One region of the Brucella cytisi genome, then DNA from elsewhere that is predicted to be linked to it. Evidence: riboswitches for the same ligand, from Rfam matches in the RefSeq annotation. Region 1 holds a riboswitch; each other region holds the start of a gene.

Region 1 (7,300 bases):
TCTATTTCCGAAGGCCCACAGGAAACCACCATGGGGCGCAGATGCCCCTCGATGGATTGGAGAACCGCCTGCGTCTGCGGCCAGTCTGCGGGGCACTCTATCGCGCCTGCAACAAAGCTGGCTGCCAGCAGTTCGATACGCTCCACCGTATCGCCCGTAATGCGCCATGTTGCAGGGCTCGCAGCCAGCAGGAGTTCCGGTTTGGCACCTGTCCACGCCTCTGCCATATTGCAGTCCAGCGGATCGTATGTTTCGCCAAGCCCGCAATCCGCAGCGATTGCACGCTGGAGACTTTGATCGCCCGACGCACCACCGAGCGAAACCGGCACGCCACGCGGCACACGCGCCAGTGCAACCAGAAGATCGGTTAGCAACCTGCCTTCAGGCGCCAGCCCGAAAATATGCAGACCGTCGCGTATCTGCATTTCCTTGAGATCACAGAGATAGGCGTCGAGCTTTTGCAACGCCATGTCCTCATCGTCATGGTCGTGAATGCCCGCATCGCGATCAAGCCCGATGTCGCGCACGAGATCGAGTATCTGTCCTTTCAGTCTGAGCAGGCGGCGCGGATCGACACCGGAGGCCTCGTAATATTCGTCCACCAGCGCTTCAAGGTCTTTCAGCGGCCCATAACTTTCAGCGCGCGTCAGCGGCGGCGTCAGGTGGTCGATAATAACCGCGCTGGCGCGACGCTTGGCCTGCGTGCCTTCGCCCGGATCATTCACGATGAAAGGATAGATATGCGGTGTAGGACCGAACACGGCCTCGGGGTAGCAGTTTTCGGACAGCGCAAGCGCCTTCCCTGGCAGCCATTCCAGATTTCCATGTTTGCCCATATGCACAATGGCATCGATGCCGGCGACCTCGCGCAGAAAAGCGTAGAAGGCAATATAGCCGTGCGGCGGCACCAGATCAGGCGAGTGATAAGTCTCTTTCGGGTCGATATTGTAGCCCCGTGCGGGCTGGATACCGACAAAAGTTTCGCCCAGCCGCATCAACGGCAATGCGAAAGCGACAAGCTCCTGTGCAAAATAAGGGTCATCTTCCGGCGCCCCCCAACGCTCTTCGATTTCTTTCTGAATCGCAATGGGAAGTCTTTTGAAGAAAGCCTTGTATTGATTCAGTGAAATCGTTTCGCGAATCTCACGTCCGTCACGTGCAGCATTGGTCGGGCCTGCCGTCAACGCACGCATCAATGCATCACCGTCCACGGGCAGGTCAGCGACGGGATAGCCGCCCTTCGCCATAGCGTGCAGTACTTCAACCGTTCCGGCTGGCGTATCGAGCCCTACCCCGTTTCCGAGCCGCCCGTCGCGGTTCGGATAATTCGCAAGGATAAGCGCAACACGTCTTTCATCGGGCGATTTCCGCTTCAACCGCGCCCAGTTTGCAGCGAGCTGCGCCACAAAACCCACGCGGTTTTCATGCGGCTCGTGCGTCACGATATTCGCTTCCACTGCCGAATCAAACTGTTTTGCCGACTTGAAGGACACGGCACGCGAAAGTACACGCCCGTCCACTTCGGGCAAAGCGACATTCATCGCCAGATCGCGCGCCAATAAGCCCTGCTGTGACGTTTCCCAAACTGCCTTCGGTGTGCCGGAGAAAATCACCTGCAACACCATATTGCCGCGCTTGTCGAGGACAGTCGGCTTGCGCTCGGCGCCCGGCGAAGAAATTGCAAACCCCGTGGCATTCAAAACGATATCCGGCGGACAATCCTCAAACAGACCGTCGACGACTGCCGCAGACAATCGATCCTTGAGGCTCGAAACGAATATCGGAAGCGGATTGAGGCCTTTTGCCTGCAAAGCAGCAATCAGTGCATCGACAGGCTGCGTCTGTCCGCTTTGCACCAGCGCCCGATAGAAAATAATGCCAGCGAGAGGTGCTTTTGCATCGCTCCAGTGCGTGCGAATACTATCCAGCGAGGAGACATGCTCTCCCGGCCACCACAGACCAGCCTTGAGCAGAGGTGCAGCACTTTCAGGCTTCTCGGAACCCGCAATCAGCGCAGCGCAGTAGTGAAGGAATGCGCCGGCATTCACAGCCCCGCCCTCGATCAGATACTGCCAGAGTTCATTTCGCTCGTGCGCAGAGATCGTTGAAAACCGGTCCAGCCCATGATCCGGCTTGTCGTCTCCCGGCAATACGGCAATCTTGATACCGTGATTGAGTGCGCAAGCATGCAGCGCTTCCAGCCCGTAAGGCCAATAAGTCTCACCGCCGATGATGCGCACCACGATAAGGCTGGCACATCGGGCCGTGCGTTCAACATATGCGTCCACCGACATGGGATGGGTGAGACTGAGGAAATTGGCCAGCCGCAAACTTGGCAAATCCGGCGTAAGCCTGTGCGCCTGCGCCAGACTGGCCAGTTCGGTATCGGCGGCGGAAAGGAACAATATCTCTCCCGGCGTTTGGCCGAGATCGACGGCTTCATTGCCGTCGCTGATTGTTCCTTTCTGGGCAAGAAGAAGATGCATCGGTCAGACAGCGTCTTTCACGGCCTTGGCGATGGCTGCTTCATCGATATCATGCAGCCCGATCACGACCAGTCGCGTGGAGCGCGCTTCATCCTTGCCCCATGGACGGTCGAAATAATGCTCAATACGCGGACCAACCGCCTGCACGACCAGACGCATCGGCTTGCCCGGCACATCGACAAAGCCCTTCAGACGAAGAATATCGTGTTTCGCAATGACCGCTTTCAGCTTTTCCGTGAATAGCTTGGGATCGGCCACGGAGCCCGCTTCGACCACGAAGCTCTCGAACTCGTCATGATCGTGCTCATGTCCATCTGCATGATGGATTTCATGGTGGGATTTGCGGTTGGCGATGTCGTCTTCCGTGCCGACGCCGAGGCCGAGCAGAACGTCAGCTCCAAGCTTGCCAAAGCTCGCAGGAACCATATTCACGCGGCGAGGCGAACGCTCGGCCACATCGGCTTTCACACTATCCAGCCTTGAGGCGTCGATCAGGTCAGCTTTGTTGAGAACAATCAGATCGGCTGCATGAATCTGATCCTCAAAAAGTTCCTCCAAGGGGCTTTCATGGTCAAGAGATTCGTCCGCTGCGCGCTGCGCATCCACCTTGTCGTGGTCATCGGCAAAACGCCCCTCGGCCACCGCTGCGGCGTCGATCACGGTTACTACACCGTCGACTGTTACCTGCGTCTTGATTTCTGGCCAGTTGAAAGCCGCGACCAACGGCTGCGGCAATGCCAGACCGGACGTCTCGATCACGATATGATCGGGGCGATCAGCGCGGTCCAGAAGCTTGGTCATGGTCGGGATGAAATCATCGGCAACGGTGCAACAAATGCAACCATTGTTGAGCTCGATCACATCTTCTTCACGGCATGCTTCGATACCGCAACCTTTCAGAATACCGCCATCGACACCGAGGTCGCCGAACTCATTGATGATCAACGCAATGCGTTTTCCATTGGCGTTTTCCAACAGGTTGCGGATCATCGTCGTTTTGCCCGATCCGAGAAAACCCGTGATGACTGTTGCGGGAATTTTCTGTCCCTGCATCGATTTATCCCTTCATCCTGAGCGGCAACCCTGCCGCCATGAAATAAACTTCATCCGCAATCGCGGCCACTGCCTGATGCAGAAAGCCTGCATGATCGCGAAATTCCCGTGCCATGCGATTTTCAGGCACGATCCCAAGTCCAACTTCGTTCGAAACAAAAACCACAGGCCCGGCAAGATTCGGCAGCATGGCGACAAGACTTGCCGTCTCTGTCGCTATATCGCGCTCGGCCATCATCAGATTGGTCAGCCACAGGGTCAAACAATCGACCAGCACGAACCGATCCGCAGCGGCATTCAATGTCAGTGCACCGACGAGATCGAGTGGCTCCTCCACCGTCTGCCATTCCGAACCACGTCGGTCGCGATGAATGGCAATGCGGTTTTCCATTTCCTTGTCGAAGGCACGCCCTGTTGCCAGATAGAGTGGCTGAAGTCCCGAGGATTCAACCATTTTCTCGGCATAGGACGACTTACCCGAACGGGCTCCGCCAAGAACCAGAACCGATTTTCCCGGCGAAGCCATTTTCATCAGCCCTCAATCTCGGACGATGCGTAGTGCTGGATGAACCAGCCAAGTGCGAGGCCGATCACGGCCCACATGAACAGGTTCGTCGCCAGCGATGCGACTGCATATTGCGAAGCAAGCAGTGATGGAATCGGTGACGAGATGTCTTCGGGATGCGGAGCACCATAAAGATGCGGCACCACGATCAGCACCAGACCGAGGGCCTTTGCCCAGATTTCCTGGCGCAACACGATGAGATAGAGGCCTGAACCGCTCAGCACCACGGTAGCAAGCCACCAGAGCTGGCGTTCAGCCAGAGCAGCCGCAGGCATTGCCGGCAATTCCGGTGACAATCCCAATGCGGGCAGAAACGCGACTGCAAAAAAACCCGCGACGCCCCAATAAATCCCATTCTGCACCGTAATGCGGCGTCCGAGAAGCAAGGCCACGCCACCAAGCAGCAAGGCAAAACCTGCACCTGCTACGAGATTGGCAAGGATCGTATTGCCCAACCGCCCAAATGGTAGTTCAGCCCCTTCTTCCTCGTCACTTTCGGCAGCGGCGCCATGATCATGCGGTGTGGCTTCCGCCTCGCCGTGACTATGGCCACCGCCAGCATCTTCATAGGTTTCGGCCTGCAGGATCAAAGGCACTGTCTTCAAATACATGGCGGGAGTAACCAGCAGCCCGGCTAGAAGCCCCGCAGCAAGCGTCGCCAACAAATAACGGATCAACATTTCTGTCCCTCAATAGCAATTTCGCGCCGATAGCCGTCCACCATCGAGCTTTGCTCAGCTTCAATTCCGAAAGATGTTAAACTGCTCAGTGGCAGGGAAAACCATAGGAATGGCGCGTATCGTGCGCTGAATCGTGCAACGTATCAGAATGGGCAAGCCCTACGCCGTAGATCAGGAACGCACCGAGAAGCAGTGAAACCACAGCCGTGCCCAGACGGGCAGCGAGCGGCATTGCGAGTGTGCTGGAAACAGAATTTTGAGTACGTGCAGCCATGACAACCTCCGTGCAGGCAGCAGGGAAAAACCTCCCATGGGGTTCGGGCTCAATGCCCTCACGCAACAGGCAGGTCTCCTGGCTCACGGGTCGCGGGGATTGAAACTACCTTCCCAGAAGCTTTACAGCCTCCAGTGGTTACCGGTTGCCCGGCTTGCCTCATCCCTCTCCGCTCTACAGTCGCGGGGTCGGCTGCGATAAAGACGCCCGGATTGGGTCCGTCCGTCGCATTCCCTTTTTGGTATTGCCGGGATTCGTCCCGGCAAAAAACCTGTTGCATGGTTTCGACACTAGGCTTTCGCCCCATCGTCGTCAATTGCGACCGATGATTGACGACCTCATTTCAAATTAAACAGTGCATCGATATCGAGACATGCGTCCAGCCCTTCGGCCAGCTCATCCAATGCAGCCTCAACGCCGGCGCGATAGTTTACTGAACTGCTACGCACACCAAGATCCTCCAGAAATCTCCGGCGAAATTCGTCTGCATTGAAAATACCGTGGAGGTAAGTTCCCATTATGTGCCCGTCTGGCGATATGGCTCCATCGTCATGCTCGCCAATTCGGGCGAAAGGCCGCCCCATATCCGGTCCGGTCGTTCGTCCGATATGGATTTCATAACCTTCCAGCGGCACATTATGGAGAAGCGCGGTCGCCTGCACATTGCGGACCACTTTTTCAGGTTCCATCACCGTTTCGATATCGAGCAGCCCAAGACCGTCAATGTCGCGTACATGCCCCTCGATACCAGCAGGGTCGCTGATGTGGCGACCAAGCATCTGGAACCCGCCGCAGATACCAAGCACATGACCGCCTCGTTTCACGTGGGCAGATAATTGGCGATCCCAGCCATTGTCCCGAACCGCCTGCATATCGGCTATCGTGGACTTTGTCCCCGGCAGAACGACAAGGCCCGCATCGCCGGGAATGCTCGAACCAGGCGGCACCATGACCACTTCTACATCCGGTTCAGCCTTTAGCGGATCAAGATCATCGAAGTTGGCGATGCGCGGCAACATCGGCACAGCAACCACAAGCGACTTCTTGTCTCCACGTACCGCACGCTCAAGAACGACCGAATCTTCGGCTGGCAATCGCGATACTGCTTTCAGCCACGGAACCACGCCGAAAGAGCGCCAGCCGGTAAACCGGGTAATGGCAGCCAGCCCGTCATCAAAAAGCGAAATATCGCCCCGGAACTTGTTGATCAGAAATCCGCGAACCATGGCGCGGTCCTGTTCGGACAGAATAGTGTGCGTGCCGACGAGAGACGCAATCACGCCACCTCTGTCTATGTCACCGACCAGAACAACCGGGACATCGGCCTGTGTGGCAAACCCCATATTGGCGATATCACCGGCCCGGAGATTGATTTCAGCTGGTGACCCTGCCCCTTCCACCAACACAAGGTCCGCGCCTTCGCTGACCTTGGCGAAAGATTCCATGACAGCCGCCATAAGTTGTGGCTTCAATTCCTGATAATAGCGCCCGCGCGCCTCGCCTCGCACTTGTCCCTGCACGACAACCTGACTACCCATGTCAGTCTGCGGTTTGAGGAGTACCGGATTCATATGGACAGACGACGGCACACCGCAAGCCAGCGCCTGCAACCACTGCGCCCGACCAATTTCGCCTCCGTCGTCGCTGACCGCCGCATTGTTGGACATGTTTTGCGGCTTAAACGGCCGAACATTCAGGCCGCGATTGCGCGCAACCCGGCATAATCCGGCAACAAGAACACTTTTGCCGACGTCCGAACCCGTTCCCTGAAACATGATTGCGCGTGCCATGGACTGCTGCGTAGCTTAAACTGAACTTTCAGGCAACGGGACCTCAATCGGCGAGCGTCTATGCAAAAATGCGCATCAGTTTATTACAAATGTGAGCAACATTATTCCAATGGAGCGTTGGCAGTCTCACACGGTTATGATCTAGTCCGGTGAAAAGGTGCGGTGCTACAGGGAGGAAACCATGGATGCTGCCGACCAGAACCAGTACGAACTGAACGAAGATCAGCTTGCCATTCAGGATATGGCGCGAGCCTTCGCCAGTGATCGCGTTGCCCCGCATGCATTGCAATGGGACCGCGACAAGCATTTCCCCGTCGACGTATTGCAAGAGACCGGACCGCTCGGCATGGGCGGCATTTATGTGCGTGAAGATGTGGACGGCTCGGCGCTAAAGCGGCTCGACGCAGTGCTCATTTTTGAAGCACTGGCAACTGCATGCCCTTCATTCTCGG
Region 2 (7,300 bases), on a different contig from region 1:
ACCGAGGGATTGGTCTGGAACGAGAAGGAGTTGAAGACCTTTCTCAAGAAGCCGCAGGCCATGGTGAAAGGCACCTGGATGGCTTTTGCCGGACTGACCAAGGAAAAAGATCTCGAAAACATGATCGCCTATCTGAAACAGCACTCCGAATAGCTGTTTGGAACCGATATGGCCGAACGGACATCCCGACGTGAGGCCATGGCCGGTCGGAAGCGCTGCGGGGCGTTTTCCGACCGGCGCTATCAGGGACAGAAGCCGAAGGTTGCCTGACATGATGAACAGAAATGTGCTGCATATAGACCGCGACGTAATCGGCGCCGTTTCGAAACGAGAGTTCGCGGATGCGATGTCGCGGATGGCCGCAACGGTGTCCGTGGTGACGGCATGTGATGCTGGTGAAGCCTGCGGTCGCACGGTGACAGCGGTGTTGTCGCTTTCCGCCGAGCCGCCGATGGTTTTGGTTTCGGTGAAACGCGACAGCGCACTGGCAACGGCGATCATTTCTGATGGCGGCTTCTCGCTCGCCATGCTCGCGGAAGGGCAGGAGATGATCGGTGATGCCTTCGCAGGCAAGGTTCCTCACGCGCAAAGATTTCTCATTGGTGTGTGGGGCGATTGGCCATCTGGCAGGCCGCATCTTTTCGGGGCTTCGGCTGCTATTGACTGCGAACTGGCGGGCAGCGTTCCAATGGCGGATCACACGCTTTTTGCCGGGCTGGTAACGAATACCGATTTGCCGCTGCATTCGCGCCCGTTGCTATGGGCATGCCGCAATTATCGCGCGTTGAGACGGGACGCGGATTTGTGAACCGTCTTGCAATTTTGCGGGACTGCAGCCTACACATTCGGCATGATCGAGTTTGACGATATGGAACATTCAGGTCTCAAGAAAAGCCTGACAGTTGGTGACGTTTCCCGGCGCGCTGGCGTGGCGGTCTCTACGGTCCATTTCTACGAAACCAAGGGGCTCATCGAGGGCTGGCGCACAGAGGGTAACCAGCGCCGCTATCACCGCGCTGTGTTACGCCGCATCGCCATCATCAAGATCGCGCAACGCGCGGGTATTCCTCTGGCGATCATTCGTGAGGCCCTGGCGGATCTTCCGCACGACCACGTGCCGACGACAGAAGATTGGCGGCGTTTTTCTGAAGCCTGGAAAGATATGCTTCAGGAACGTATCGACAGCCTGATGCAGCTTCGCGACCAGATAACGAGTTGCATCGGCTGCGGTTGTCTCTCGCTGTCCGAATGCCCGTTGCGAAATCCGGACGACATCCTCGGTCAACAAGGCGCTGGTCCCAGAAGATTAATGGTCAAGCCCGGCGATCTCATCTGACTTCCCTACATCTGAGACGAACCTTTCCCGGCGCTGCTGCGCTCTTTCACGGCGGCGATTTTGCGGAGTTCCATACCACATTTCGCACCGGTCAAAAGCCTTCATTTCCAGTGAAAATAGCCTATTGACCTCAACCAAAGTTGAAGTCCTATAAACCCGTCGGCAACAATTCAGATTACGGAGGCCGACAGTGCAAAGTTCGATCGAAGAGACAACACCAGCGGGAAGTGGGGAACATGCGCCTGCTGGCTGGGGGGAGCTTCTAAGCGGTAAAAACGGCCTCTATGCCTTAGCTTTGGCCGGAGGGGTCACTCTCCATGCGGTCAATATGTACATCGCGACTACAGTCATGCCGAGCGTGGTGCAAGACATTGGCGGTATGGATTTCTACGCCTGGGCGACGACCTTGTTCGTCGTTGCCTCCATTCTGGGGGCTGCACTTACCGCGCGGCTTCTGAAAAGTGCCGGTCCAAGAGGCGCCTATGTCGTGGCGACCCTGCTGTTCGCAGCCGGTACGCTGATTTCGTCTCTGGCCACCAACATGCCGGTCATGCTGGCGGGGCGGAGCGTGCAGGGCCTCGGCGGCGGCTTTCTTTACGCGCTCGCTTATGGTCTCACACGTGTCGTTTTGCCCGAGCACCTGTGGGGCCGGGCAATCGGTCTTATTTCCGCGATGTTCGGCGTGGCGACTCTGATCGGTCCGGCGATTGGGGGCATCTTTGCCGGATATGGCGCATGGCGCGCCGCTTTCTGGTCGTTGCTGCCGGTTTCGGGTCTTTTCACCGTAGTGGCCTTCGCGACTTTACCACGCTCGAGCTGGGACAAAAATGAGCGAGTTTCCATTCCGGTTCTTCAGCTCATCCTCTTGACCGGGGCTGTCCTCGCGGTGTCAGCGGGGAGCCTGTCAAAGGAGACGCTATGGAAAGTCGTCGGTCTGGGTGCTGCGATATTCATGATCTCCATCATCGCGGTCGTGGACCGCGACGCCAAGGCACGTCTCCTGCCGCGTCGGTCATTCAGCCTGTCGACGCCGCTCGGTGCTCTCTATCTCATTATTGCGCTTTTGATGCTCAGCATGCAGCCCGAAATATACGTGCCTTATCTGCTTCAGCACCTGCATGGCCAGTCTCCGCTATGGGCAGGATATCTGGCGGCACTAATGGCAATCGGCTGGACGGTTGCATCCTTCCTGAGTTCCAGATGGCAGGAGAAGGGCGGCGACAAGCTTGTCGTTGCCGGACCTGTTCTCGCGCTTGCCGGTCTCGTCCTGCTTGCCGTATTTCTCCCGATCCATGGCAACGGCAACTGGTCGCTGCTCGCGCCCGTTTGCCTGGGGCTCATCCTGATCGGTTTCGGGATCGGCCTTGCCTGGCCAAGCCTCGTTACCCGCGTCTATCAGAGCGCTCCGTCCACCGAGCAGGATCTCGCAGCGGGTGGAATGACGATCGTGCAGCTCTTCGCCATAGCCTTTGGGACGGCTTGCGCAGGGATGGTTGCCAATTTTGCAGGCATTGCCGTGCCCGGACGCGTGGAAGGCGCGGCGAATGCCTCGCTCTGGCTATCGGTGACATTCGCGCTCGCGCCAGCAATTGCCGTGGCCGTCGCATTCAAGGTCATCCGTGTCACCGGCGGAAAGGGCTGACTATGCCGCGTTTCATCGCCGACACCCTCGATTCCCGTGCCAGTCATTTGCTGACGCGGGTCGTCCTGACCTTCGTTTTCTGGTCGAGCGGTCTGGCCAAGCTCTTCGATTTCGATGCCAATGCTGTGGAAATGGAGAGCTTTGGTCTCCATCCTGGCTGGCTGTTCAACAGCGCGACCCTGCTTTTGCAGATTGTCGGATCGCTGATGATCATCTTCAATCGTGGAACCTGGCTGGCTTGTGGCGTTCTTGCCGTCTTTACGATCCTGACCATTCCCGTTGCGCACCCGTTCTGGGCCAAGGAGGGAGAAGAAGCTTTCCGCGACATGACGGTGGCACTCGAGCACATATCGCTGATCGGTGGTTTGGCGATGGCCGCCATTCTATCGCGCAAAGTCTAAAGTGCTGGACGCACGGATTGCCGTGCCTGTACCTTGCCTGTCGTCTGATCGATAGGCAGGGAGGGCCTGGCATGGACGTGACGATCATAACGGGAGCATCGGATGGTATCGGCGCTGAAACCGCGCGGCAGATCGCTCGGCGCGACCGCGCCAGTGTTGCTGTGGTGCTCGCTGCTCGCAATGTGCACAAGCTGGAGAATCTTGCTACTGAACTGCGGCAACTGGGCAGCTCCACCCTTGTGGTGCCTACCGACGTAAAGGATCGCGCCGCCTGTATCGCTCTGATCGATAAGGCGGTTTCCGCCTATGGTCGCATTGATACGCTGATCGTGAATGCGGGCATGTCGGCCCATGCCAATTTTGCCGAGATCAAGCCGGATGATCTCGATTGGATGCATGACCTGATGGAATTGAACTATTGGGGCAGTGTCTGGCCTATCCATGCCGCACTTCCATATCTGGCGGCCAGCAGGGGGCGGATTGTCGCTGTCTCATCCGTGGCCGGATTGATCGGCGTGCCTGGGCGCACGGCCTATAGCGGAACGAAGTTTGCTCTGTCAGGCTTCTGCGAGGCCCTGCGCGCGGAACTGTACCCAAGCGGCATATCCGTGACAATCGTCTATCCGGGTGTCGTCAAAACCGACATTCGCAAGGTGGGCTATAGCGCAGACGGCAGCGCGCTGGGAAAGAGCGGTGTGCGTGAAGATGACATGATGCCGGTCGAAGAAGCTGTGCAGCTGATGCTGGAAGGCACGCAGGCGCGCAAGCGTGAGGTGCTGATGACACGCCAGATGCGCCTCGGACGCTGGCTGAAACTGATTGTCCCCGCAATGGTGGACCGCATGGCCCTCAAGGCCATCAAGCCGGAATTCAGACCGAAACCGATCAAACCCGCAAAATAGGCAGCTATGGTCCCTGGCGTTCACAGGGTCCCCAAATTGGCTCACTAATTTTACGCTATCGCCAACTATCCGTTGACGGGTTTTTAACTTCGGCTACTATATATAGTGTTCTAGGTTCTTTCGATTCGTTGAGTCGAAAGCTAAGACGGGAATCCGGTGCGTTTCATCCATGACGGATGCGGCAATGCCGGAGCTGCCCCCGCAACTGTAAGCGGAGAGTTTTGTCTATCACGTCACTGGCTTTGGCTGGGAAGGCGGACAGAACGTTGATCCGTGAGCCAGGAGACCTGCCTTGAACGAGTACGTCCACGGGCGGGGTGTCCGGTTGGCGCGCAATCTTGTGTGGCAAACTATTGCCTTACGGGTTGCTGCCCCGAACTTCCCGCTCATAGCTTCGGGGTGAAGTCCATGCCCAGTATATTCAGTTTCGGTTCCGGTCCTCCCTTCGAGGCATAGTTTGTTGCGGTCAGGCTGTTTATTTGCGGCTGGCCAATCCCGTGTCTCATGTCTTTCAACGCGCATCTTGCGATGCGCGAATGGCTCTTTGCGTCTCCCCCAATCAGTGAGGAAAAAATGAACGTCACCGTTTACAGCAAGCCCGCCTGCGTCCAATGCACGGCCACTACACGCGCCCTTGATCGCCAGGGTATCGAATATGAAATCATCGATATTTCTGCCGATGTCGATGCTTTCCATCTCGTTCAGGGCATGGGTTATCGCCAGGTGCCGGTGGTTGTGGCAGGAGAATCCCATTGGGCGGGCTTCCGGCCCGATATGATCAGCACTCTCGCCTGAAGGCTGCGGTCGCATGAGCCTGATCGTCTATTTCTCCAGCCGGTCGGAGAATACGCACCGGTTTGTTGAGCGGCTTGGCATGCAGTCGAACCGTATCCCGATGGACGGTTCGGACGGATTGCAGGTGCGCAAGCCATTCGTGCTCGTGACGCCCACATATGGCGGAGGCGGCTCCAAGGGCGCTGTCCCCAAGCCTGTGATCCGCTTCCTCAATGACGACAGCAACCGCTCCTTCATCCGCGGCGTAATCGCCGCGGGAAACAGCAATTTCGGCGAAGCTTTCTGTATCGCCGGCAACATTATTTCCGCCAAATGTCAGGTTCCCTATCTCTACCGCTTCGAACTTCTGGGAACCGATGAAGACATCGGCAATGTCAAAAACGGGATGGAACGATTTTGGACACGGTAGAAACGACCTTGATCCGAGAGCGCGAAGCACGGCAAGTGGCGCAGCAGGATGCGCCTCAAGCGGCAACTTCCAGCAGCAGCAAACCGTCAAAATCCTCGGACGGGCTGGATTATCACGCGCTCAACGCGATGCTGAACCTTTACGATGACGAGGGAAAAATCCAGCTTGATCGCGACGGGCAGGCCGCGCGGCAATATTTTCTCCAGCACGTGAACCAGAACACTGTCTTTTTTCATAACTTGCGGGAAAAGCTCGATTATCTGGTGGTCGAAGGCTATTACGAACAGGAAGTACTGGACCAGTATTCCTTCAATTTCGTACGCGATCTTTTCGACGAAGCCTATGCGAAGAAATTCCGGTTTCCGACGTTTCTCGGCGCATTTAAATATTACACCAGCTATACGCTGAAGACCTTCGACGGAAAGCGCTATCTGGAGCGCTATGAAGACCGTGTCTGTATGGTGGCGCTGGCGCTGGCGCGCGGCAATGAACAGCTGGCGCGCGATTTGATGGAGGAGATTATTTCAGGCCGCTACCAGCCTGCGACACCCACCTTCCTCAACGCAGGCAAGAAACAGCGTGGCGAACTCGTCTCCTGCTTTCTGCTGCGTGTCGAGGACAATATGGAGTCCATCGGGCGCTCCATCAATTCGGCTCTGCAATTGTCGAAGCGGGGCGGCGGGGTGGCCTTGAGCCTCACCAATATTCGCGAGGCGGGAGCACCCATCAAGCAGATCCAGAACCAGTCATCCGGCATTATTCCGGTGATGAAGCTTTTGGAAGATTCCTTTTCCTACGCCAATCAGCTTGGCGCACGGCAAGGCGCTGGCGCTGTCTATCTACACGCACACCATCCGGATATTATGCGTTTCCTAGATACGAAGCGCGAAAACGCGGACGAGAAAATCCGTATCAAGACCTTGTCGCTGGGCGTGGTCATTCCAGACATTACCTTCGAACTCGCCAAGAACAACGAGGATATGTACCTCTTCTCGCCCTATGATGTGGAGCGGGTTTACGGCGTGCCGCTGACCGAGATTTCGGTTACCGAAAAATATCGGGAAATGGTCGACGATGCGCGCATTACCAAGAAGAAGATCAACGCACGCGAGTTCTTTCAAGTGCTGGCCGAGATTCAGTTCGAATCCGGTTATCCCTACATCATGTTCGAGGACACGGTGAATCGCGCCAATCCGATCGACGGGCGCATCACCATGAGCAATCTCTGTTCGGAAATCCTCCAGGTGAGCGAAGCGAGCATCTTCGGCGAAGACCTGTCCTATAATTATCTCGGCAAGGATATTTCGTGCAATCTGGGTTCGCTCAACATTGCAGCAGCAATGGATTCGTCCGATTTCGGCAAGACCATTGAGACCTCCATCCGCGCCCTGACTGCAGTTTCCGATATGAGCCATATCGGTTCCGTGCCGTCGGTCGCCCGAGGTAATGATGAAAGCCATGCCATCGGTCTCGGCCAGATGAACCTGCATGGTTATCTGGCCCGCGAGCGGGTTTATTACGGCTCGGAGGAAGGCATCGATTTCACGAATATTTATTTCTATACGGTGACTTATCACGCGATCCGCGCATCGAACCTGATCGCGGTGGAAACGGGCAAGTCCTTCAAAGGGTTCGAGAAATCCAAGTATGCGTCGGGTGAATATTTCGACAAATATACCGAGCAGCTTTGGGAGCCGGCGACGGAAAAGGTTCGAGAAATTTTCGAAAAGGCTGACATTGCGATTCCGACGCAGGATGACTGGCGCGACCTGAAAAATGCGGTGATGAAAGGCGGACTTTACAACCAGAACCTTC
Region 3 (7,300 bases), on a different contig from region 1:
ACCTGACCTGGCGATGCAAATGAAACCGCTTGGCGATGGTTTTATCAAGCTGATCAAGATGTTGGTCCCAGCGATTGTCTTTTGCGTGGTTGTACACGGAATTGCGGGTGCTGGCAGCCTCACCAAGGTTGGGCGCGTCGGCGTCCGGGCTCTCATCTATTTCGAGGTCGTCACCACGATCGCGCTCGCGCTTGGCATCGTTGTTGCTTATGTCTTTGGTCCGGGCCATGGCATGAACATCGATGTAAGCAAGCTCGATGCGTCTGCCCTTTCCACCTACGTTGAAAAGGCTCATGAAGTCTCTAGCGGCGGCACGGTAGAGTTCCTGATGAAGCTCATACCCACTACGATCGTGAGTGGTTTCGTCCAGGGTGATATCCTGCAGGTACTCCTGGTGGCTATCCTCTTCGGTTGCGCACTTGCACAAGTTGGCGAGCGCGCCAGACCGCTTCTCCACATCATCGAGATGGCTGGCGACGTCGTCTTCAAAATCATGGCATTTATCGTTCGCCTGGCACCGCTTGGCGTATTCGGCGCCATAGCCTACACGGTCGGCAGGTACGGTATCGGATCATTGGCGCAACTCGGCTACCTCGTGGTTCTGTTCTACCTGACAATTGCGCTTTTCGTCGCCATCGTACTCGGCTCCATATTGAGGGCCGCCGGTTTCAGCATCGTGAAGCTGCTGCGCTATTTGCGCACCGAAGTCAGTATTGTTGCGGGTACAGCCTCGAGCGACGCGGTCTTGCCCCAGACCATGCGCAAGCTTGAACATCTCGGTATTAAAGATTCCACTGTGGGCCTTGTCATCCCAACCGGCTATTCGTTCAACCTTGATGCATTCTCGATATATTTGACACTTGCTGCTGTATTCATCGCCCAAGCCACGAATACGCCACTCGCGTTAGGTGATCTTCTGGCGATTCTTGGTGTCGCTTTGGTAACGTCTAAAGGTGCTCATGGGGTGCCAGGTTCGGCGATTGTCATCCTCGCTGCGACGCTGGCGGCCATCCCCAGCATTCCTGCCATCGGGCTGGTCCTTGTGCTCTCAGTGGATTGGTTCATGGGCATTGCGCGTGCACTCGGCAACTATATCGGCAATTGCGTGGCAACCGTGGTCATCGCATCCTGGGTAGGTGATATCGATAAGGATCGCGCCCGCAGGATACTGGACGGAGAAAGCGTGTCAGCACCGGATTTACCGGTTGTTGAGACAATCGCGCAGAACATCGGCAAGCCGGATCCGCTATCCCGACCGCAGATGTGAAGCGAAGGAAAACCTGCGTCAGATGGTTTCCATACATCGGTCCAAACGGCTGGAACAGAAGCCAACGGATAATACAGCTTTGTACGAATAGTAGCTGATCTCGATACAGGGAAAGCGATAAAACAGACTTGCAAAACTCTGCGAACAAGGTATCTCCTCCCCAATCCGAGGGTGTGTACGACGACCGGAACTCATCAGCTAGACCAAAAGCAACAGGTGCTGAAACGGGCAAGAGACCTGCGACCCTTCTGGCTTCAGCACGCAACAATGTCTTGGTTTCAGCTGTGTGACATGGGGCAGCCCGGCTTTCCAACACTAAGCCGAAAGCTCTCTTCTGACGATCTCCGCGCCTGCACTCAGGGCCTGCAGCTTCCCGACCGCTACTTGACGAGACAGAGGTGCCATGCCGCAGTTTGTGCAAGGATAGAGCTTGTCGGCATCCACGAATTGCAATGCTTTCCGCAAAGTGTTGGCGACGTTCTCCGGGGTTTCCACGGCGTTGGTTGCCACGTCAATGGCCCCTACCATCACCTTTTTACCTCGAATGAGTTCAATCAAATCGATGGGAACATGCGAATTGTGGCATTCGAGAGAGATCAGATCGACACTGGATTTCTGCAGTTTTGGGAAGGTTTCTTCATACTGCCTCCACTCCGATCCCAAGGTCTTTTTCCAATCGGTGTTGGCCTTGATACCGTAACCATAGCAAATATGGACGGCAGTTTCGCACTGAAGTCCTTCCATTGCCTTTTCCAGCGTGGCAACGCCCCAGTCATTTACCTCATTAAAAAACACATTGAAGGCAGGCTCGTCGAACTGGATGATATCGACACCAGCAGCCTCCAACTCCTTGGCTTCTTCATTGAGAGCTTTGGCGAATTCCCAGGCCAGCTTTTCACGACTGTTATAATGCGAATCATAGAGCGTATCGATCATAGTCATGGGACCCGGCAGCGCCCATTTGATGGGATGCTTGGTCTGCTGACGCAAAAACTTTGCATCTTCGACAAAAACTGGCTTTGAGCGAGAAACAGCCCCAACGACTGTCGGCACACTCGCATCATAGCGATTACGAATTCTGACGGTTTCCCGTTTCTCAAAGTCAACGCCGCTGAGGTGCTCAATAAACGTCGTGACGAAATGTTGGCGCGTCTGCTCACCGTCGCTGACGATATCAATACCCGCACGTCGTTGATCATCCAAGGACAAACGCAGAGCGTCTCGCTTGCCTTCAATCAACTCCTCATCCTGTAATTTCCAGGGTGACCAAAGTTTCTCAGGTTGTGCAAGCCAGGAGGGCTTCGGTAAGCTTCCAGCCGTTGAGGTGGGCAATAGTCTTTTCATGATGGGCGACCTTTTATCGTTAGTTCGTCAATGAGCGTAATTGGCAGACCATTGTTCAAGAATCTCTTTGTATGGTTTGATGAAGTGCTCATCCGCGAACTTTCCCTGCTCAACAGCCAGCCTGCTACGCTCTTCTCGGTCGTAGACAATTCGGGTCAGCGAATAGTCCTGCTGCTTCAAGTTCGGTTGATAGCATGCACCTGCTGGAGAATTGGAGTTATAGATCTCTGGTCGGTAAATCTTTTGGAAGGTCTCCATCGTACTGATAGTGCTGATAAGCTCGAGATTTGTGTAATCACCCGGCAAATCTCCGATAAAATAGAAAGCCAAAGGTGCAACGCTATTTCGAGGCATGAAAAATCGAACCTGCAATCCCATTTTTCTGAAGTATTCATCGGTCGGCGAGAACTCGTTCTGCCGGTATTCGACACCAAGTATAGGATGTTGGTTGTCTGTCCGATGATAGATTTTGCTACTTGATGCACTCAGGCATATGACGGGTGGTTTATTGAAATTTTCTTTGTAAGCAGCTGAATTGAGGAAACATTTGAACAGATTTCCATGAAGATCGCCGAAATTGTCCGGCGTTGCGAATTCGGATCGGTTCTTATTGTACTCTGGCAGCAATACGCTGAAGTCATAATCCCGCACGTAAGAAGAGAAGTTGTTTCCGACAATACCCTCAATACGCTCGTTGGTGTTTCGATCCACGATATTCGTCTTCAGTATCTCAATCAGTGGGAAGGCATCGTTTTTGCCTTCAAGACCGATTTTCATTTCAACCGAAATGATTTCGAGTTTAACGGAATAGCGATCGCCTTCCGGGTTATCCCAATGCGCCAGCGCGTTGAAACGATTGTCAATCATTCTCAAGGCGTTACGGAGGTTGTCCTGGCGGTTCTCTCCTCTGGCCAAATTAGCAAAATTCGTCGTGATACGCGTATTGTCCAAAGGGTGATAGTTCTCATCAAAACGATGGCTCATGACGCGGAACGTAAAGTCGTGATGCGTCGTGATATGCGACCGATCTACGACCGGCTCGCCCTTGGCGGCGACTGGAATTGCGGTTTGAGACATAACCTATCCCAATAAGTTGGGGGCATGGGTCAGCGGACACATAGCAACACAGACCGTTACACGGTCTTTGCTACGGCACACCGGGACACCCCGCCCGTGGACGTTACTTTGCCAAGGCAGGTCTCCTGGCTAGCGGGTCATTGCTATCGTCCGTCTTCCCAGGGAGAACCCCAGTGACATTCTGGACGTCAGCTTGCCGCTTACAGTTGCGGGGGCAGCGCCGACTTTCCCGAATGAGACGGGGCACGGACTTCCCTCTTAGCTCCGGCGTATCGAATACGACAGCCGGAGAACCTAGACATTGCAACCTTCCTGCATCGGCCACACAATGTCAATAGCACATAAAGAAATGTTTATATCTTTAAGTCCAAGGCCACGAGCAGGTTCTGGTAATCCCTGCTCGATAGCCATGACTGGTATGGGGCCGATAACAGTCTTGGCGATGGGTCACGTTCTATGGCGGCTATTTTATTCATGGTCGGCAAAATCGGACAGTCTGGTCCCGACCTCATTGTGGCCGTTTGTCGTTTTGAATGACTTTCCATGACTCAGACGTTAAGATGGCCGGAATTGACAGCAAAGCCAAAACTTTACACGGCCCTTAATCACCTATGGAAAGAGAATTTATGCAGAAGATGGCAGTTATCTTCAGTGCCATTATCTTGACGTTTTCGATCCCCGCAAAGGCTGATCGACTTGTTTGTTCTGAATCAAAACATCTGCGCTACATGAAAATGGTGGGCAAGGTTGGCGAGATGGGGATCGACCTTGACCCTGTGGGGCAGGATCGTGAGGTTTTCGAGAGGTTGATAGCCGCATATGAAACTCTCAACCCGAAAGGACCGAAGACCTCGCTTTTCGTCGCGCATGTTCCTACCGGTCAGATTTATAGTCAGATATGTGCGGCAGAGCGCTGCACGATGGAAGAAATGTCAACTCCCGAGCAAGCCTGTTTGATTGATCACATGAACCAATGTAGCTATGTCGCACTTCGCTTCCGGGGCGAAGAGTTCTGCCTGCTCCGTTCGCCAAAAAATTAAGTATTTGATCCCTGCATTTGATGGGTCGTTTCGCACTCGCGCAATCGCCGAACTCTGTTTGTTATTCGGCTATTTGTCTCGAAATTCCTCAATGTTGCATTAGGAAGAACTGACTTTAAATTCTCACGGGAATTCCTGTCGCAATGGTCGGGTGTCAAAGCCCGACTTACACGACAGATTTTTGCAGGCCACTTCGCCCCTCTCTCCGCCCGCAAGCCGACCGACCGGTTCCCGCCCATCAGCGGTGGTTGAAGCATGAAAAGTGAAACTATCACTTTGGAAATCGTGTGACTTTTACACCAATGTCTGGAACGAAGGTGCAAGCGCTCGCACGGCTAGCGACCTCGTTGCTGTCGCTGCCGTTGCAAAAAAAACGAAGGTTTTTCGGATGAGTATACTGCGATTGGTGAGCCCGTTGGCATTCAGTGTAGCGGGCCCGGTATTCCAATCGTGAAATAAAAGCACAGATCCCTTCCACCAAGCGCAATTTCCTCTAATGAAGTGGCTGGGGGACTAGCGACCAATTATCAACCCGGCGACAGTTTCAAGTCGAGGCGTGCGAGGCACTCAGGGTCCGCAACCGCCCGAATTGCGATGATTTTTCCGTCGTTAAAGAAAAAGCGTAGCACAAAATGCCGATGTTCATCAGGAGCTATGATGAGGCCAGGGCACCCATCCACAACCGCCGGCAAGGCACTGTGCGCTCGGCCCTTGAAAGCCTCTGCTACGGCCCTTGCGCCGCGGATCTCAGGAAGCGAACCCTGGCGGGTAGCTTCGCAATCGGCCCGGAAAACGGCGTCCGGATCCAGCACGGATACCAGCGCCTCGAAGTTGCCGCCTCGCGCCGCGGCAAGAAAGGCTTCGACGAGCTTCCACCGCATGGCGCGGTCGGCGCTATCCGCCTTCGGCAAACCTTGCACGCGGCGGCGGGCGCGGCTTGCGAGTTGGCGCGTAGCCTCTGTGGACCGGCCGACAATGGAGGCGATCTCATTGTACGGTACCGCAAATACGTCGCGCAGCACGAATGCCAGACGTTCAGCGGGAGCAAGTTTTTCGAGCACCACAAACAAGGCCAGGCCGACCGAATCCGCTGCGGTTAACCGGTCCTCCAGACCTTTGCCAGCTTCGTGAATAGTCTTGGATCCGATTTTGTCGAAAGACTCTTCACGCCTCGCCTTGCGTGATCGCAGCATATCTAGACAGATTCGGGCTGTGGTGGTTGTCAACCAACCGCCCGGATTGGTGATATCCTCGACCTTCGTTCGGGAGAGGCGCAGCCAGGTTTCTTGCACCGCATCCTCTGCTTCGTTCAGTGAACCGAGCATGCGGCACGCCACTGCCCGCAGGTGTGGGCGATTGGCCTCGAATTGCTCAAGCGAGATTTTTTTTGCTTCCATCGGTCACGTTTCCTTCAAACACTTCGTCATGGGTATGACGAACGAAAACTGGCGGATGTGACAAAGAACGGTTCCGGCGGTGACGTCGTCTTACTCAAACAATCGGTGCTCGCATCGGAACAAAGAGGTATCGGAATGTTTAGCAAGGTTATGTTCGCGACGTTGTTCGTATCGGATCAGGACAGGTCGCTTGACTTCTATACCAGAAACTTAGGCTTCGAGAAGACAGCCGACAATCCCGGTCCTGAGGGTCGCTTCCTGTTGATAAGCTACAAAGGTCAGGGATGGCCAATCCTGCTTTGGCCAGGTGTTGGTGGCCGCGCGGCTTCCGACACTGACAAGACAGGGGCAATATTTCTTCAAACTGACGATCTTCGGAGGGACTTTATCGAGCTCAGCGCGCGTGGCGTCAAGTTCGTCGAGCAGGAGCCCCAGGAATATGCTTATGGCGTGCTGGTGACAGCGCTGGACCCCGATGGCAACCGAATTGCTCTGCGGCAGCAGGGAAACCAACGGCCACTCGTGAAATAGTGAGTACGAGTAAGGTGCGGTCTGCAAGGACGTCTGGCCGACCGCGTCTGCGACTTTGTGATAGTACTGGGCTCAGTTCCCGCTATTGATGGACATAAGGGCAAGCGAAAGGACGTTCTTTGTGGCTCTGATGGGATGGACGCCTCCTCTTCAATAGTGTTCAACATACCTATTCTGCCACATCAACGCCGTCGGAGGGGCGTCTATCCCATCAGAGCCTATCAGTTTCCTTCCAATTCAAAACCAGGAATGTAATTGTTCAGGTAATTATTGTTATGCAGAATCCGGGCGGGCAGAATGAAGCCCACGAGAAAGCGATCAAATGAAGGTGCTGGCGAGAATATTCCGTTCACTTCTTGTCTTCCTGTCGATCCCCTGGGGTGTAGGCAGTGCACAGACAGACGCGATGAAACTCGGGCCGTTCGAGCGTACCAGGCCACGCATGCTAAGCGTTCCGATGGGTGAGGAAACCTTCGCCGAATATGATGCTTTGAACGGTTCCATCGGCCTCGCCCAACAATGCTCGGAAATCACGAATAGCTTCTGGGTAGAAGTAGAGAAGCGAGGAGAATGCATCCGCTATTATTCTGGCGGTTGGTCTGAGGACAACTCAACCGCCATCGTCTACTTCCCCGGAGATGCAA

The links. Region 1 has a riboswitch for cobalamin ahead of AAE521_RS12440 (CbtB domain-containing protein). Riboswitches for the same ligand answer to the same signal wherever they lie in the genome.
Region 2: linked by a shared signal. The riboswitch ahead of nrdH (glutaredoxin-like protein NrdH) and the one ahead of AAE521_RS12440 (CbtB domain-containing protein) in region 1 are both predicted to bind cobalamin.
Region 3: linked by a shared signal. The riboswitch ahead of AAE521_RS17615 (DUF1852 domain-containing protein) and the one ahead of AAE521_RS12440 (CbtB domain-containing protein) in region 1 are both predicted to bind cobalamin.

What each region holds. Positions count from the first base shown of each region.
Region 1 covers NZ_JBCAUP010000011.1:165,950-173,249, reverse strand. The annotation lists gene cobN (cobaltochelatase subunit CobN) at 1-2,486, opposite strand, end outside; gene cobW (cobalamin biosynthesis protein CobW) at 2,490-3,539, opposite strand; gene cobU (bifunctional adenosylcobinamide kinase/adenosylcobinamide-phosphate guanylyltransferase) at 3,544-4,065, opposite strand; gene AAE521_RS12445 (CbtA family protein) at 4,071-4,784, opposite strand; gene AAE521_RS12440 (CbtB domain-containing protein) at 4,870-5,058, opposite strand; cobalamin riboswitch at 5,110-5,348, opposite strand; gene AAE521_RS12435 (cobyric acid synthase) at 5,397-6,848, opposite strand; gene AAE521_RS12430 (isobutyryl-CoA dehydrogenase) at 7,030-7,300, shown strand, end outside.
Region 2 covers NZ_JBCAUP010000022.1:34,738-42,037, forward strand. The annotation lists gene AAE521_RS19305 (c-type cytochrome) at 1-153, shown strand, start outside; gene AAE521_RS19310 (flavin reductase family protein) at 272-808, shown strand; gene soxR (redox-sensitive transcriptional activator SoxR) at 869-1,336, shown strand; gene AAE521_RS19320 (MFS transporter) at 1,527-2,978, shown strand; gene AAE521_RS19325 (DoxX family protein) at 2,981-3,379, shown strand; gene AAE521_RS19330 (SDR family oxidoreductase) at 3,451-4,281, shown strand; cobalamin riboswitch at 4,377-4,590, shown strand; gene nrdH (glutaredoxin-like protein NrdH) at 4,855-5,076, shown strand; gene nrdI (class Ib ribonucleoside-diphosphate reductase assembly flavoprotein NrdI) at 5,090-5,485, shown strand; gene nrdE (class 1b ribonucleoside-diphosphate reductase subunit alpha) at 5,473-7,300, shown strand, end outside.
Region 3 covers NZ_JBCAUP010000018.1:103,405-110,704, reverse strand. The annotation lists gene AAE521_RS17625 (C4-dicarboxylate transporter DctA) at 1-1,267, shown strand, start outside; gene AAE521_RS17620 (methionine synthase) at 1,583-2,611, opposite strand; gene AAE521_RS17615 (DUF1852 domain-containing protein) at 2,639-3,688, opposite strand; cobalamin riboswitch at 3,787-4,001, opposite strand; gene AAE521_RS17610 (hypothetical protein) at 4,315-4,728, shown strand; gene AAE521_RS17605 (sigma-70 family RNA polymerase sigma factor) at 5,256-6,125, opposite strand; gene AAE521_RS17600 (VOC family protein) at 6,183-6,656, shown strand; gene AAE521_RS17595 (alpha/beta hydrolase family protein) at 7,147-7,300, shown strand, end outside.